Regions from separate parts of the Holdemania sp. 1001095H_141210_F2 genome, predicted to be linked through region 2. Evidence: a T-box and tRNA genes for the amino acid it is inferred to sense, from the RefSeq annotation. Region 2 holds a T-box; the other holds one or more tRNA genes.
The links. A T-box is a leader RNA that pairs with one kind of tRNA and senses whether it is charged. The one in region 2 lies ahead of alaS (alanine--tRNA ligase), so its partner is inferred to be a tRNA-Ala.
Positions count from the first base shown of each region.

Region 1: it has a tRNA-Ala gene. The T-box ahead of alaS (alanine--tRNA ligase) is inferred to sense a tRNA for this amino acid. The anticodon was not compared.

Region 1 covers NZ_JADNPO010000037.1:14,606-22,563, reverse strand. The annotation lists gene I2G61_RS14910 (MerR family transcriptional regulator) at 1-658, opposite strand, end outside; gene I2G61_RS14905 (MATE family efflux transporter) at 720-2,030, shown strand; gene I2G61_RS14900 (N-acetylmuramoyl-L-alanine amidase) at 2,060-2,749, shown strand; tRNA gene I2G61_RS14895 (tRNA-Ile) at 2,910-2,986, shown strand; tRNA gene I2G61_RS14890 (tRNA-Ala) at 3,005-3,080, shown strand; gene I2G61_RS16820 (HAMP domain-containing sensor histidine kinase) at 3,627-3,974, shown strand; gene I2G61_RS14880 (glycoside hydrolase domain-containing protein) at 4,555-6,744, opposite strand; gene I2G61_RS14875 (transporter substrate-binding domain-containing protein) at 7,396-7,958, shown strand, end outside.
Region 2 covers NZ_JADNPO010000004.1:59,689-67,646, reverse strand. The annotation lists gene greA (transcription elongation factor GreA) at 1-201, opposite strand, end outside; gene udk (uridine kinase) at 229-858, opposite strand; gene mltG (endolytic transglycosylase MltG) at 886-1,968, opposite strand; gene I2G61_RS03900 (DUF1292 domain-containing protein) at 1,949-2,215, opposite strand; gene ruvX (Holliday junction resolvase RuvX) at 2,267-2,686, opposite strand; gene I2G61_RS03890 (IreB family regulatory phosphoprotein) at 2,686-2,943, opposite strand; gene alaS (alanine--tRNA ligase) at 3,000-5,621, opposite strand; T-box leader at 5,680-5,883, opposite strand; gene I2G61_RS03880 (AI-2E family transporter) at 5,858-6,925, opposite strand; gene I2G61_RS03875 (hypothetical protein) at 6,952-7,107, opposite strand; gene I2G61_RS03870 (ATP-dependent RecD-like DNA helicase) at 7,159-7,958, opposite strand, start outside.

The DNA.
Region 1 (7,958 bases), on a different contig from region 2:
GACGCAGATGCTCGTCGTGGGTATCATAGCGCCCGCTATAGGTCAGCGTGAGATAATCGCCTGCTTCCAGAATGAAATCATACGATTCATCCTCTGTGCAGATGAAAACGGACGTGCAGCGGACTGAACCGTCAGGCTGCAGCTCCAGAATTGAACCCGTATCGCCGTTGCCGAGAATGGAGAGTTGTTCCTCCAGCCGTCCGGAAAGTTTGGTCAGCAGGAAATCAATATCCTCGTCACGCTCAATCTTTTCTTTGAGAAGCAGACATCGTCGTTTTTCCAATGTCCGCCGGCAAACCTGATTCATCGGCTCGCTGAGCGCCACCTCGAGGCTCTGGCGGCGCTTTTGTACATCCTGGAGGTCTTTCTCCATCTCCTTGATTCTCTGCCGCAGAATGGCTTCTTTTTCGCCCAGCAGACTGCGGGTCGTCGCTACGGAACGGGCATCCAGGTAGGTTTTAATCTGTCCTGTGCTGAATCCCAGCTTTAGTAAATCGCGGATAACGTTCAGCCGCCAGATATCGCTGAGCGAATACAGCCGGTAATTGCCTGCGCTGCGCTGCGGCTGAATCAATCCGATTTTCTCGTAATAGCGCAGGGAATCGGCTCCAATATGATAGAGTCGGCAAATTTCCTGGATCTGATACAGGTTTTTCATTCCTTCACCTCTTGACTCTGGTATTATACCAAGGTTTATACTGGTTCAGGAAGGAGAAATTATGAGTTTAAAACGAAAATTTATACGTTTTGTCCTGCCGTCGATGGCGTCGATGCTGGTATTTAATTTATATACGATGGTAGACGGCATCTTTATTGCCAACTACGCAGGAGAAACGGCGTTGGCGGCTGTCAATCTGGCGATGCCGTTTATCAATTTCATGTTTGCTTTTTCTCTGCTGTTGTCGATCGGCGCGTCGACGTTGATTTCAATCCATCGAGGCGCGGGGCGAACGGAGCGGGCGAACGAGCTGTTTACGATGAACACGGCTGTGCTGTCGGTCCTGGCGTTGTTGATCTCGGCATGCTGTGTCTTTTTCGCCAAACCATTGGCGATCTTTCTGGGAGCGGGCAGCGATACGTTGAGCTATGTAACGGAATATCTCCGGATCATCGGCGGCTTTGGCTTTTTCTTCATCGTTTCCTATTCGTTTGAAGTGTTGATCAAGGCGGATGGTTTTCCGCAGTTATCCACCTTCGGCGTGCTGCTGGGCGCGGTGACGAACATTGTGCTTGACGCATTGTTTGTCTTTGGCTTCCATTGGGGGCTGGCGGGAGCGGCCTGGGCGACCGGGATCTCGCAGCTGCTGACCTTCCTGGTCTTTTTCAGTCATTTCCTGTTCAGCCGGAAAACGCATTTTCATTTCACCCGGTTTTCGCTGGAGCTGTCGCAGTATCGGCGGATTGTTCCGATCGGCATCGCCGACTGCATTACAGAACTGTCGGCCGGAGTGATTGTGTTTGCGTTTAATCATCAGATTCTGACGGTGATCGGAACCTCGGGCGTGGTCAGCTACACGGTCATGACGTATGTTTACAATCTGGTCTTAATGGCGTTTGTGGGCATTGCGCAGGGATGTCAGCCGTTGGTCAGCTATGCGCTGGGGCAGCAGGATTCGAAAACGATCAAATTGGTCTATCGTTATGGCATGACAGCGGTCGCGCTGACTTCGGCGCTGTGCTTTGGCGGCTGCTGGATTTTTACGCCGCAGATCGTTTCGGTTTTCATCCAGCCGCAGGAAACGGCATTGTTTGGCAGTTCGGTAGCGGCGTTCCGCCTGTATTCCTTTTGTTTTCTGATTATGGGGTATAATGTGCTGACTTCGGGATTCTTCGTCGCGCTGGCGAAACCGAAAGCGGCGCTGACCTTGTCGCTGGCCCGGGGGATTGTCGTAATTTTGATCAGTCTGCTTGCGATGTCGTCGATTTTCGGAGCGTTGGGAATCTGGCTGACGCCGACGGTGAGCGAAGGCGGATGTCTGGTCTTGAGCTTTATTCTGTTAAGCAAAGCGAAGTCAGGGGCAGCGGCATAGAACCGCTGCTTTTTTCATACAATGAAGCGATGAAACGATTAAAACGAAAATGCTGGGCAACAGGGAGCTTGATTGTCCTGTTGATCGCCGCTCTGGTGATGCGGGCGTTCAGCCGCGCGATCACAGTCATGTCGGATACGCGTTTAAACGGAATGACAATCGTGATCGATGCGGGACATGGGGGAAAGGATCCGGGAGCACGGAGTCAGGCGATTGACGAAGATGAGATTAATTTGAAGACGGCGAAGAAATTGCAGCGGCTATTGGAGGGGGCAGGCGCGGAGGTCATCATGATTCGTGAGGAGGATGTTGATCTGGCGCCCGCCGATGCGAAGAATGTCAAGCGGGAGGATTTAAAAAGACGGGTTGAAATTATGAATCAGCCGCAGGTCACGTTGTTTGTCAGCATTCATTGCAACATCTCGCTGGACAGCCGGGTACATGGCGCAGAGGTGTATTATCAGCAGGGCAATGAAAATTCGCATCAGCTGGCCGCCGCTGTTCTGGAACGGCTGCGGCCGGTGACGAACTCCAAGTTTCAGCCCAAAACCGGAAATATCTTCATCTTGAAACAGACGACATCGCTGGGAATTCTGGCCGAGATTGGATTTTTATCCAACGGTCAGGATTTGACTGCGCTGCAAAAAGAGGAACATCTGGATGAAATCGCGTATGCGATTTTTCAGGGAATCGACGATTTTGTTAAGATTCTGGAATAGCGCGTCTGCCTGTCTTTTGTGAAATTGAATGGAAGGGGCTGCCTGCATTTTGTCTTGCAAAAAAATTGTATGTAAAAAAAACAAAAAATTTTAAAAAGTTGTTGACACTTTATTTTCTCCGTGGTATATTTATTAAGCATTCGATGGGAAACAGTTAATTGGGCCTGTAGCTCAGGTGGTTAGAGCGCACCCCTGATAAGGGTGAGGTCGTTGGTTCAAGTCCATTCAGGCCCACCATCGAATTTAAATATACATGGGGTATTAGCTCAGCTGGGAGAGCGCCTGCTTTGCACGCAGGAGGTCAACGGTTCGATCCCGTTATGCTCCACCATGTTAATGAGATTATTGGGATATCGCTAAAAGTAGCGCATCCCTTTTTTGTATATAAAGGAGCTTATAAAGAGCCTGTGTGAGGCACGCTGAGGATAGGGCTGCCAGTTCTTCGTTGAATAGGGATCGTTGTTTATAAATAAGATTAGAAATGAAGTAAACTTAAAAATAAAAGTTGATCAGGAAAATAGAGTTTGCGGATCATAGATGAACATGATTTCAAGCAGAGATGGACGGCCATTAAAGCAATATCGGCAGTTTTATTGTTAGCTTCATATTTAAGCTGTTAGGGTTGGAAAGAGTCGAAGCAACAAATAAAATCTTTCAATAAAGGCTGCATTTGATCAGAAAGGACTTCATTGTCATCGAAATTAGCATCTGCTTAAACGTTATGTTTTAAATAATCGGAGGTCAAAAAAGATGAGTCGTATATTGATCGCAGAAGATGACAAAGCAATTTGTCAAATATTAACTGATTTTCTGGAAAGTTAAGATAACTCCAGAAATTCATTTAATAGAAGAAGAAATTTTCATCGCTTCCGATAAAATGGCGCTAACACGAGTTTTTCAAAATCTCATTGTTAACGCTGTTCATTCAACTGCTGGGAATCTGAACATAAATTTAATTTTCAACGATGAACAGCTGATTATCAGTATCCAAAACTCGATCAAAGAAGATTCCAGTCTGGATTCAACGCGGATTTTTGATCGTTTTTATTCAGGGGATTTTTCTAGAAGTAATGGTAATTCAGGTCAAGGGTTATATATCGTCAGAAAATTATTGATGCAATTAGGTTGTGAAGAACCAAGGGTAACGATTACAAAGAAATCTTTTGAAATCATCGTTAATTTAACTAATCTTTATGAGATAGAAACAAACATATCGACTGGATAACTGTTTGGAAATTTCCATGGCCATTTTGTTCTTCCGCTCAAAATCACAAAGATGCCGGGAAAGACATCAAAACTTTTTATAAGTAAGAGCCAGTTTCATCCAAAGCTGAATTTATGGAGGCAACCTCTGTGGTTTCATTTTACTTTATTTACGTGATTGTAATTTTAATGATCACTCTGCCTTCTCAGCTTCAAATCCAATCCCACCGGAGAATGCAGAATAAGGACTACCCTGATACCCATCTCAACCAGCTCGCCGGTCAGGGATTTGTTTGATCTATTTTTGAATTAAATTTCTCAATTCACATGTTTGCGCTGGTGTTTTATGAGTTAGCCGATGAAACCGCCTTTTACCTTGCTTTTTATACAGCTGCCGCTTTCCAAATGGGGGATAGTGAAACGGATTGGAGATTATTATGGGAAATTTGAAAATCGGAAGAAGTTTTCCCCATCTTTCCTATCGTTTGTGTGTGCAGAATTATGAAGAGTGTGGATTGATGCCAGGCAGGCTATAACTGAAATTGAGGCTGGAACGCAAAAGATCAAAATCAAAGCTTTCCAGCCTCTTGTTTTCCATGCGATTAAGGATGGCTCTCTGCCGCTGCGGCGGCCTGAAGGATTTTCTGTATCCGCAGTTTCAGATCGGCGGAAACCGACGTCCGTTTGCGGGGAGCCTGTGAAGGATCGAGGACAATGAGCGAGATCTCTTTCTCGATCTGATCATTTTCCTCACATTGCACAAGAATTGTTGTGGTTCCCGGGTTCTTTGCGCTGATCAATCCGGTTTCATCGACGGTGGCGATCGTCTCGTCGTTGCTGTGGTATCGCCAGGTCACCGGATTGGCGTTGTACGGAAATGGTTCGATGGCAATTTCGCTGGTTTTTCCAACTCGCAGGATGATCGACGCTCCGCATTCCATGCCGGTAATCGGAACAACCCGCGCTTGCAGATACGCCTTCGCGATCTCATCAATCCCTTTCCGCATTCGCAGCACTTCGCTCTGGACAAGCTCACGATCAGAATTTCGGGCATAGGTTGCGCTGCCATAGCGGTCGATTTTCATCTTCGGCCGTTTCAGCGACTGAACTAACTGATCCACGGCTGCTTCGGATTCCGCAGATAAGCTTTGAAGCAATTTGGCTTTGTTGATATCCCGAATGCCCTGCTTCAACATTTTATACCGCGGCGATTCGTAAAAATGATCGCCAACTGAATCTCGTTCCGCAGGATAAATCAACCACGGATCTCCCGGCTCAAATGTGCGGTAGGATACATCGGTCAGCGGATCCTCAACCCAGCCGTCCCATGACCACCTTAAGAAGCCGTCGGTTCCCTGCTTCATGGTGTACCACATCGTCCAGGCGGTGTCGGCCATATCGGAGATTGTGTAGGCGCTGGGATATTGTCCGGTACAGGTGTAGAGCGTTGTTAACAAGCCCTGTTCCTGACGATGCAAGGCCAGCTTCCGCATCGCGTCCGACTTGTCCTTGACGTTGATCAAACTGACGGAAATATCGTCAATCCGATCCAGAAACGCATCATCGTCCAGGTCGGAATAATTCATCGCCGAGGCGATTTTAAAGGATTTCCCAGCCTCGCTGCGGATCCCTTTTATCAGCTCGACGCAGGGCTGCAGGACTTCCATTTCCCGCTCGTCCATCGAAATATACGTGAGATCAAACCAACCCTTTTCCACCGTGTGCCGCAGGAAATCTTCCAGAAACGCCGTCCAGGCTGCCTGCCAGTCATCGCTGCCGGGCGTCAGCGTCAGCCGTCGGGAAGTGCCGCTTGCTTCGTCAACAACAGTGACAATGTTGCCCCAGGGAGCGATGCTGTAAGCTTTGATCTGTCCCCGGCCGGTCTGCGGATCGAGGACGCCTGCCTGAATGGCCAGCTCGATCCACTGATCAAAATCGGTATAATCGAAACTGAAAGTTCCATCCGCAGTTTGGGTCCAGTGAATCATCGACGGATCACTGTCATAGGACTGGTGGTTCCAGGCTTCTTCCACTATCGTGGCAATCACGCCGCGCCCGCCCATCTGCGCATATTCCCGCAGCTGATCAAGCAGGTAATTTTTATGTGCGTCGCTAAACGGCGTTACCCCATAATAGCGGGCGGTTGTGTAGGGATGCTGCCACAGCTCAACCTGTGTCGCTCCTGCCTGCGGGTCCGGCGCGGTCAGATCGAGAACTTCAAAAGTCAGTGTCAGCTGAACGGGAGAATGATTGGCGGAAGTGACATTCAGCGTCCCGGTATAGACGCCAGGGGCAGTGTCCCTGGGAATCGTCAGCGAGATCCAGGCGGATTTGAGCTGCTGAGCTTCGATCGACGCGGGTTCGCCTTGATGGATCACGTCAGGATAAGCGATGACGGGAGCTTCCGGATCCCCGCTGCCGATATTGGCGAGCGTTTCCCGCAGCCAGCGGATATCAACATTTTCCGCGCTGATGCGGTGATTGCCGCTGCTGAAATCATCGCAGCGGATTTCCACCTGCTCCAGTGGCTGACTGCCTGCCCAGACCGTGACTTTAGCGTCCAGCACATCGTTTTGCCAGACGGTGTCCGTCCACTCGCTGAGATCGGATTGGCGGATCGCCGCATAATCCGACTGCAGAGTATGGCGGTAAGGGGTGTCGAAGACGGCGCCCATCGTCCGATCCGGTTCTGTCGGGGTTTCAGCCAGTATTCTTTGAGAACTGGCGGCGCTTGCCCCAAACAAGGCAAGGGAGAAGCATAGCGTCATAAAGCGGCGTAATCTGTTTTTCATAAGTCTCCTTTCGCTTGAATTTCCAACGGGAGAGCGGAAATCTTTTTGATTCTGACTTTATTATACCAATAAAATCCAGAGCACCCTATCTTAAATTATGAAGCTTCCCGATCTGCTCAAGCGGGATCAACGTGAGAGAAATTCATGAGCCGCCAGGGGGAGAACGAGTAACAGATCACTGTATAAAAAACAGAGCTTGAAAAGAAATTGCCGGGTGTTATAAGAACGGCTTTCTTCTGCGCGGGTTGCATCTTATGCCAAAGTGGAAGATCCAGCGCCAAGCGAGGCTGTCTTCCAATAAATTCTGATCGGCTGGAAAAAAGGAAGGCGGCTGAGGAACAGCCGCATCCGCGAATCACCAGAGGCGGCTCAAAAAGCAGGATGTGTCTTTATGTACTGAATTCATGTTGTTTTTACTTAAATCCAGCTCTGGATTTCTCGGTTCAGATTGCCGGAACGCGAAATATTTGATATACTAAAAGTTATTGAGAATAAATAATTATAACTGCGAAAACAGGCGAACAAAGCCTGATCGGCGGCGAATAAAATTGGATCTTAAATCATCTGCGAAGATCAGCGGCAAGGAGTGAAGGAATGAAATCAGCGGGCATTACGAGGAAAAAACAAGCATCCTTCTGGGGAAAAATCGGAATGATTTTTCTGCTCTTTTTTATGTGGGATTTTCCTGCCGTGCAGGCTCAGAAAAAACGTGTTGTCCGGATTGCCTATCCGCTTCAGTCTGGTTTGACGCAAATTGAGGAAAATGGTAAAAAGAGCGGCTACACCTACGAATATTTACAGGAAATCGCGCAGTATACCGGATGGGAATATGAATTTGTCATCGGCTCCAACAGTGACGACGATCTTCTGGCTTTGATGGATCAGGTGGCGGAGGGCACGATCGACTTAATGGGCGGGATGATGTACTCGGAATCCATGAAAGCAAAGTATGACTACTCGGCATACAGCTACGGCATGGTGGAAACTGTGCTGCAGGTGTCGGCGGAAGATACGCGGGATATCGTGATTGATTCGCGGATCGATCAGGATCTGACGGTCGCCATTCATGAAAATTCGGTTGCCCGGAAGAACGAATTTCTTGAATTCTGTGAAATCAATAAGGTCAATCCCCGGCTGGTTTATTATAACGATGATCAGAATGTTCTGGAGCTGCTGCAAAACAAAGCTGCGGACGCGGTGCTGAAAACAAGCGC
Region 2 (7,958 bases):
CAGCTCGCGGATCCGGGCTTCAACCTGAGCCTGACGATCCCGCGCGGCATCGTAGTCGGCGTTTTCAGACAAGTCGCCCTGCGCCCGGGCGGCCTTTAAATCTTCAATGACTTCCTGACGAACGACATGGATCAGGTTTTCCTGTTCCTTTTTTAATTCTTCAAGACCTTCTTGAGTTACATAAATTTTATCATCTGCCATTGGTTTTCTCACTCCTTAGCTCGGCTATTATAGCATATTTGGACTGATGATGCTACTGATTTTTGTCTTCAGCAGATCGATCGCAACGATGTTGCTTCCGCCCTCGGGGATGATCACGTCGGCATACCGTTTGGACGGTTCGATAAACTGCTCGTGCATCACCCGCACGGTTTCTGTGTATTGATTAACGACCGACTGCAGCGTTCTTCCGCGTTCCTCAACATCCCGCAAAAGCCGCCGGATAAAGCGGATATCGGCATCGGTATCGACGTACACCTTAATGTTTAAGCGCTTGCGCAGCTCCGGTTCCTCCAGCACAAACAGCCCCTCGAGCACGACGACATCGCATGGCTCGATCACTTCCGTAACAGTGCTGCGGGTATGCTGGACAAAGTCGTAAACCGGCTTCTCAATCGCTTGCCCGGCTAACAGGGCGTCGATCTGTTCGATCATCAGCGCGTGATCGAAGGCAAACGGATGATCATAATTCGTTTTTACCCGCTCCGCCATCGTTTTCTGCGACTGGTCTTTGTAATAATCGTCCTCGCGGATGATCACGACCGACCGCGTCTGTTCAAATTCTTCCTTCAGACACTGGGCAATCGTCGTTTTGCCCGACGCGCTGCCGCCGGCGATGCCGATCAATAACGGCTTCATCTTCCCTCACCTCTTCCTGACTGACGTTTATTTTAAATACTTGCGGACATTGGCCTGATGCTCGGCGTAGGTCTTGGCGTAATACACCGTGCCGTCACCCTTCACATCGGCCATGAAATACAGGTAATCGCTGGCCTGCGGCTGCAGGACCGCCTGAATCGCATCGCGTCCCGGATTGAGAATCGGGCCGGGCGGCAAACCTTCGACGCGGTAGGTGTTATACGGGGAATCAAAGTCCGGATTGACCTCGCACGCCATCCAGTCGTCGTCTTTTTCCTTATCTATCGCATAGCACACGGTGACGCTCGACTGCAGCTTCATGCCGGCGGCCAGACGGTTGTAGAACACGCCCGCGACCAGCTGCATATCGCTCGGCTTGGCCGCTTCATACTGAACAATCGAAGCCAGCGTAAACAGCTGGTGCACGCTCAGCTGCGACTGCGCGAACTGATCCGCAAACTCATTGTAAACCTTCAGCGTCTGATCCAGTATCTTGCGGGTAATCTGATCGGCGTCGGCGTCGACAAAGAAATTGTAGGTTTCCGGAAACAGATAGCCTTCTAATAAAATCCGGCTGTCCGCGTTGAAGATTTCCTCGGTTAAAAACGGATAATCACTCATCAGCGAACGAACATAGCTTTCATCGTTCCACAGCGCCAACATTTCATCCTTGCTGCAGCGCGTCGTCTCGCCGATTTTTTCAGCGATATGCTTCGCCCAGTCGCCCTCGATGAACGTTAAGCGCGTGTCGTTAACGACCGCCCCGTGGGAATCGTTGAGCACTTCAAAAATCTCCCGGACTTCCCAGCTCGGATCCAAGATGTACGTGCCGGCTTTGATGTTCGTCAGCTTCGCCAGCTTGACACTGATCTTCGCCGCCCAGCCGCTGCGGATCACGCCCTGATCTTCCAGGTTCTTAATGACCCGGTTGAGCGATTCGCCCTGACTGACGGTAAAGGTGATCTGTTCGCTTTCCGAAGCGGCCGGCTTCAGCTGACCGTTGTAAAAGAAAATCCCGCCCAGAACCAGGCCGGCGCATACGACCAGCACGATCAGTACGGCGGCCAGTCCGTTATTCTTTTTGCGCCGTTTATTCTTCGACTTCGGCATCGTCTAATTCCTCGACAAAAGCCCCGAAGACTTCCTCGATCATGCTCCACTCCTCGGGATCCTCAACCGGTTCCATTTCGCCCTCGTCGGTGTAGCTGCAGGCGAAAACCTCGCCTTCCTCATCCTTCGGATCGGTGAACAGCACATAGCTTTTGCTGCGGCTGTCGTCGTCGAAGGTGAACAGGATTTCCATTTCTGTTTCCGTGCCGTCTTCTTCCGTAATTAAAATTTTATTTGATTCCAACATCGCTTTTTCCTCCTTTTTGCGATTCAAATGAAAGAGTGCATTGCTGCACTCTTAGCGCTTCTGATCTAAATAACTCTGCAGGATTTGCACTGCCGCCATCTGATCGATCACCGCTTTGCGCTTTTTGCGGGAAACGTCCGCAGAGATTAAGATTCGCTCGGCCGCCGCCGTCGTCAGCCGTTCATCCTGCAAGATGACCGGCAGGCCGCAGGCTGCTTCCAGCTTCGCCTTGAAATCCAGCGATATCTGGCCGCGGATCCCGACATCGCCGTTCATGTGCTTCGGCAGGCCCAGTACAAACTTCACTGCACCCAGCTCCTTCGCCAGCTGCACCGCCCGGGCGCAGGCCGCGTCGTAATCGTCATCCGCAAACCGGAACGTTTCCACGGTCCGGGCAATCATGCCCAGGGGATCGGAAACCGCGATGCCCAGCGTGCGGCTGCCCAGGTCCAGCCCCATGATCCGTTCCATTACTTTTCTTCCAGGTAGGAACGCACCAGTTCCTCGATGATTTCGTAACGCTCGACCGACTGAATGATGCTGCGGGCGTTGTGATGCGAGGAAATGTAGGCCGGATCATTGGAAATCAGATACCCTGCCAGCTGGTTCACTGCATTGTAGCCTCGTTCTTCGAGCGCTTCTTTTGTCAGCCGGAGCACCTGCTTGATGTTATCTCTGCGGATCTCCTCTGACTTAAAAGACATCGTTTCGGTAATTTGTTTTGACATGGATATCCCTCCTTGAATTCATTTTAGCGTAAACTGCGGAAATTGGAAAGGGATTTTCAAAGTTTTGAGCGAATCAGCGCAAAGACTTCGTCCACTTTGGAACCATCCTTGCCGCCCGACTGCGCCATGTCCGGCCGGCCGCCGCCGTTGCCCTGGCTCATCTGGGCCGCCATTTTCACGAAATCTCCGGCTTTTATGCCCTTGGCGATCGCTTCCTTGCTGCAGGCGCAGACATAGGTGACCTTGCCTTCCGAAGGATTGGCTAAGAAGATGAAAGATTTTTCACACTTATTGCGCAGCGTTTCCGCCAGATTCTTCATCGCCTGTCCGTCAAGTCCGGAAACCTCTTCCAGAATGATATTCAGACCGTTGACCGCTTCCGCATGATTGACCATGTCGTCTGCTTTTAAGACCATCATTTTCTGGTTCAGCTGCCCGATTTCTTTTTTCAGCGCCGCGTTTTCTTCCAGCACGCCCGCAACCTTTTCACTGACGCCGTTAAGGCTGTTCATCTTCAGCTGCGCGGCAATCGTTTTTAACACGTCCTGCTCGCTGACAAACTCCTGATAAGCCGCATAGCCAGTCTTGGCGGTGATCCGGCGAATGCCGGAGCCGATGCTTTCTTCGCTGACGATTTTGAACACACCGATATCCTGCGTATTGTGGACATGCGTGCCGGCGCACAGTTCCTTGGAAACCTCGCCCATGGATACGACGCGGACTTCATCGCCGTATTTTTCATCAAACAGCGCGATCGCGCCGGAATGTTTGGCTTCTTCAATCGCCATGACTTCGGTATGGACCGGAAATTTCGCCATGACAAATTCGTTGACCAGCGCTTCGACTTCCTTTAACTGCTGATCGCTGACCTTTTCAAAATGCGTGAAGTCGAACCGCGCGTAATCCTGGCAGACATAAGAGCCGGCCTGGGCGATGTGATTGCCGACGATCTTCTTCAGCGCGCTCTGCATCAGATGGACGCAGGAATGGTTGGCCATCGTGCGGATCCGGCGCTGGACGTCGACCTGCAGCTGCAGCTTCATGCCTTCCTTCAGCACGCCGTCGACGACTTTCACATGATGCATAAACTGCTTGTGCGGCGCTTTCTTGACGTCGAGCACTTCGCAATCCGCTTCGTCGCAGCGCATCGTGCCGCCGTCGGCCACCTGTCCGCCGCTTTCGGCGTAGAAGCAGGAACGGTCGAGGATGACCTCGCCCTCGTCTTCCAGTATCGCGACGCGCACGCCGTTTTTAAACAATCCGGTGATCGTTCCGGTATCGCTCATTGTTTCATAGCCCGTGAATTCAAACGGCGCCGTGAAATCCATCAGATCCGCCGACTGGCTGGCCATCGACTGCGCGTCTTCACGCGCGGCCCGGGCACGTTCACGCTGCTTCGCCATCTGCGCCTCAAAGCCTTCCTCGTCGATCGTATAACCGCGCTCGCCGGCGATTTCTTTCGTCAGCTCCAGCGGGAAGCCGTAGGTATCGTACAGCTTGAAGACGACCTCGCCGCTCAAGGTTTTCGCCGCTTCGGCTTTGGCCAGCTCCTCATTGAGCAGCTTTTCACCGTTGGCCAGCGTCGAGTGGAACGCTTCTTCCTCATTCTTAACCAGCTTGGCGACAAATTCCGACTTTTCTAACAGATACGGATAAAAATCCTTCATGTTGTCGGCGACGACGTCGACCAGCTTGTACATAAACGCGCCGTTAATGCCTAATTTAATACCGTAGCGAACCGCCCGGCGCAGCACCCGGCGCAGCACGTAGCCGCGGCCCTCGTTGGAGAACATCGCGCCGTCGCTCAGCGCGAAGGTCACGGTGCGGATATGGTCGGCAATGACGCGGTACGCCATTTTATATTCACCTTCATACGGATGCTTGGCGAGCTTTTCCGCCGCGCGGATGATCGGCAGGAACAGGTCGGTATCAAAGTTCGTTTCCCCTTCCTGGATGATCGAAACTAACCGTTCCAGTCCCATGCCGGTATCAATGTTCTTGTGCGGCAGCTCTTTATACAGCTTGCGGTCCGTTCCCGGCCGGCAGTCAAACTGACTGAACACGACGTTCCAGACTTCGATGTAGCGGTCGTTCTCCATTTCTTCAAAGAACAGCTTTTCGCCTAACCCCTCCGGGTCATACTTTTCGCCGCGGTCATAGAAAATCTCGCTGTCCGGTCCGCCCGGCCCTTCGCCGATCTCCCAGAAGTTATCTTCGGTTTTTAAGATATGGCTTGGATCGACGCCGCACACCTCGGTCCAGATGCGGTAAGCTTCCTCATCGTCCGGATAGACAGTGACATACAGCTTGTTTTTGTCAAAGCCGATCCACTTTGGCGAGGTTAAAAATTCCCAGGCGAACGGGATCGCGTCCGCTTTGAAGTAATCGCCGATCGAGAAGTTGCCGAGCATCTCAAAGAACGTATGATGCCGGGCAGTCTTGCCAACGTTTTCGATATCGTTGGTGCGGATCGACTTCTGCGCGTTGGCGATCCGGTTGCAGGCCGGCTTCTCGCTGCCGTCGAAATATTTTTTCAGCGCCGCGACGCCCGCATTGATCCACAACAGCGTCGGATCGTTATGCGGGATCAGCGAAGCTCCCGGTTCAATCATGTGACCTTTGGATTGGAAGTAGTCCAGAAACATCTGGCGTACCTGGTTGCCTGTTAATTCTTTCATGTTTGTTTCTTCCTTTCTTTGTCTGATGCGTCTGCCAAAATAAAAAGCGCCCTGAAACTCCAGGAACGCTTTACTCACGCGGTACCATCCTGATTCATTTCTTTTCTTCAAAAGAAATGCCCTCATTTCTCTTTAACGCAGAGCACACGTTGCTTTGGGCAAACTCGGAAGCGGCTTCGATCAGATTCCATGAAAACTTGCACCGCCGTTTTCTCTCTGCAATGGAACAGCCTGATCTACTCTTCTTCGTCATCGTTTTCAAAACTATCGAAATTATACCACACTGTTTCCCACGTGCCAACTGTTTCCGTGCATTTTGCGAAAAGATAGCTGCGGTAGGCCAGCTGTACAATCGCGGCCAGGATCGGCGCCAGAATGATCCCGATCATGCCGAAGAAACAACCCCCGGCCAATAGCGCGATCAGCGTATAAACCGGCCGCAGGTTCATGACCTTTTTGAAGATCAGCGGCTGCACCCAGTTGGCTTCAATCTGCTGGATCAGCCACAACAAGACACCCAATACCCACGGGATCTGACCGGTTGCGAAATATTGCGCAAGCAGGATCACGATCTGACCGACCGTTGCGCCCAGATAGGGAATCAGATTGAACAGCGCAAGCATGATCGCGTAGAATACGGCGTTGGGTACGCTGAAGATCAACAACAGCACCGACACGGTGATCATTAAAAACAACAAATCCAGCGCCAAGCCGCGCAGATAGTGGTAGACGACGCGCGAGCTGGTTTTGTAGAAAAGCAGCCAGTGCTGATAGGACGGAAGCCGTTTTTTGAGAATGCGCCCGAAGGCTTCCATGTCCAGCGCAATGAAATACGCACCTAAAAAGCTGACGCCGAAAAACGACAGCCGGTCGACGGCGCTGCGGGTCGCGCTCATCGCCGCCTCATAGCCGGCCGTGAATACGCCATGCCAATCCAGCTGCCCGGCCCAGTGAAAGAACTCGGTCGCCGCCAGCTGTTCTCTTAACCGGCCCGCTTCGCCCAGCAGCTGCGACCCCTGCTCCATCACTAACGGCACCATCATGCCGATGCCCAGAACCAACAGCCCGAGGAAACCGAAGTACACCAGCGAACAGCTGATCCCCCGGGGAAACGGCAGTTTCTCGACAAACGGCTCAAACAGAAACACGATCAGACAGGAGAACAACAGCGGCGACAGCGCATGGAAGACGGCCATCAGCACAACATCCCAGCCTAACATTCTGAGCACGATCATCACGATCAGCACGCAGCCAAACAGCTGCAGCCAGCGTTTCCAATCCGTTCGTTCAAACAGGTCTTTCATAAAAGAGAAACCCCGCAACGACGGGGTTAGTGTTCAAGATCCATCTGGTGCATTTTGCGGATCAGCTTCTTTTTACATTTGCAGGCCTTGTAATAAGCGTCGTCGAGTTCATCTTCATTCGCAAACGCGACCACCATGCCGGCAGCCATACCGGCCATGAAACCGAATAACCATTTTTTCATACGTTCCACTCCTTTTGGTGTTAGTATGTCCGCAAGCGGATAAACTTATGCTTAAAATTCCGGATTCAGCATCGCCGCGATCCGCCGGGTAAGCGTCGTTGAGCGCAAATGATGTTCCTGGCTGGCAATCCCGCGGATCAACGCGTCCTTCTCGCCTAAGAGAACCAGTGATTTTTTAGCGCGGGTGACGCCGGTATAGATCAGCCGCCGCTGAAGCATGATCCCATAATCACGCACGACCGGCATGATGACGATCGGATATTCGCTGCCCTGGGATTTATGCACGGAAATGCAGTAGGCGTGCGAAATGTTGAGCAGGTTATCCGAGGTGTATTCAACGAGAATTCCTTCGAAGTCGACGATCAGCCGGTTTTTGCCGGCTTCGTCCTCATTGGCGTAAACGATTTCCACGAGCATGCCGATATCGCCATTGTAGACGTCGTCATCCGGCTGGTTTTTTAATTGTAAAATTTTGTCGCCCTCGCGGAAGGTGCGGTAGCCCACCTTCCATTCACGCTTGCCCTTCTCCGGCGGATTCAGGCATTGCTGCAAAGCGGCGTTCAGCCGGTCGATCCCGGCCGGTCCGTTGTATTTGCTGGCCAGCACCTGAATGTCCTGAATATCGTAGCCCTTGTTGAGCGCCGACTGAACGACGTTGATGACCTGATCCTTGATCTCGTAAAGTCCGACCGGGAAAAACGCCACGTCGCCATGACAGTCCAGTTCCTCCGTCTGGCCCTGACGGATCTGATGCGCCAGCGTGATCACGTCGCTGCCCTCGCTCTGGCGGAAGATCCGTTCCAGCCGGACTAACGGAAACAGCTCGGAGGTGATTAAATCCTTCAAGACGC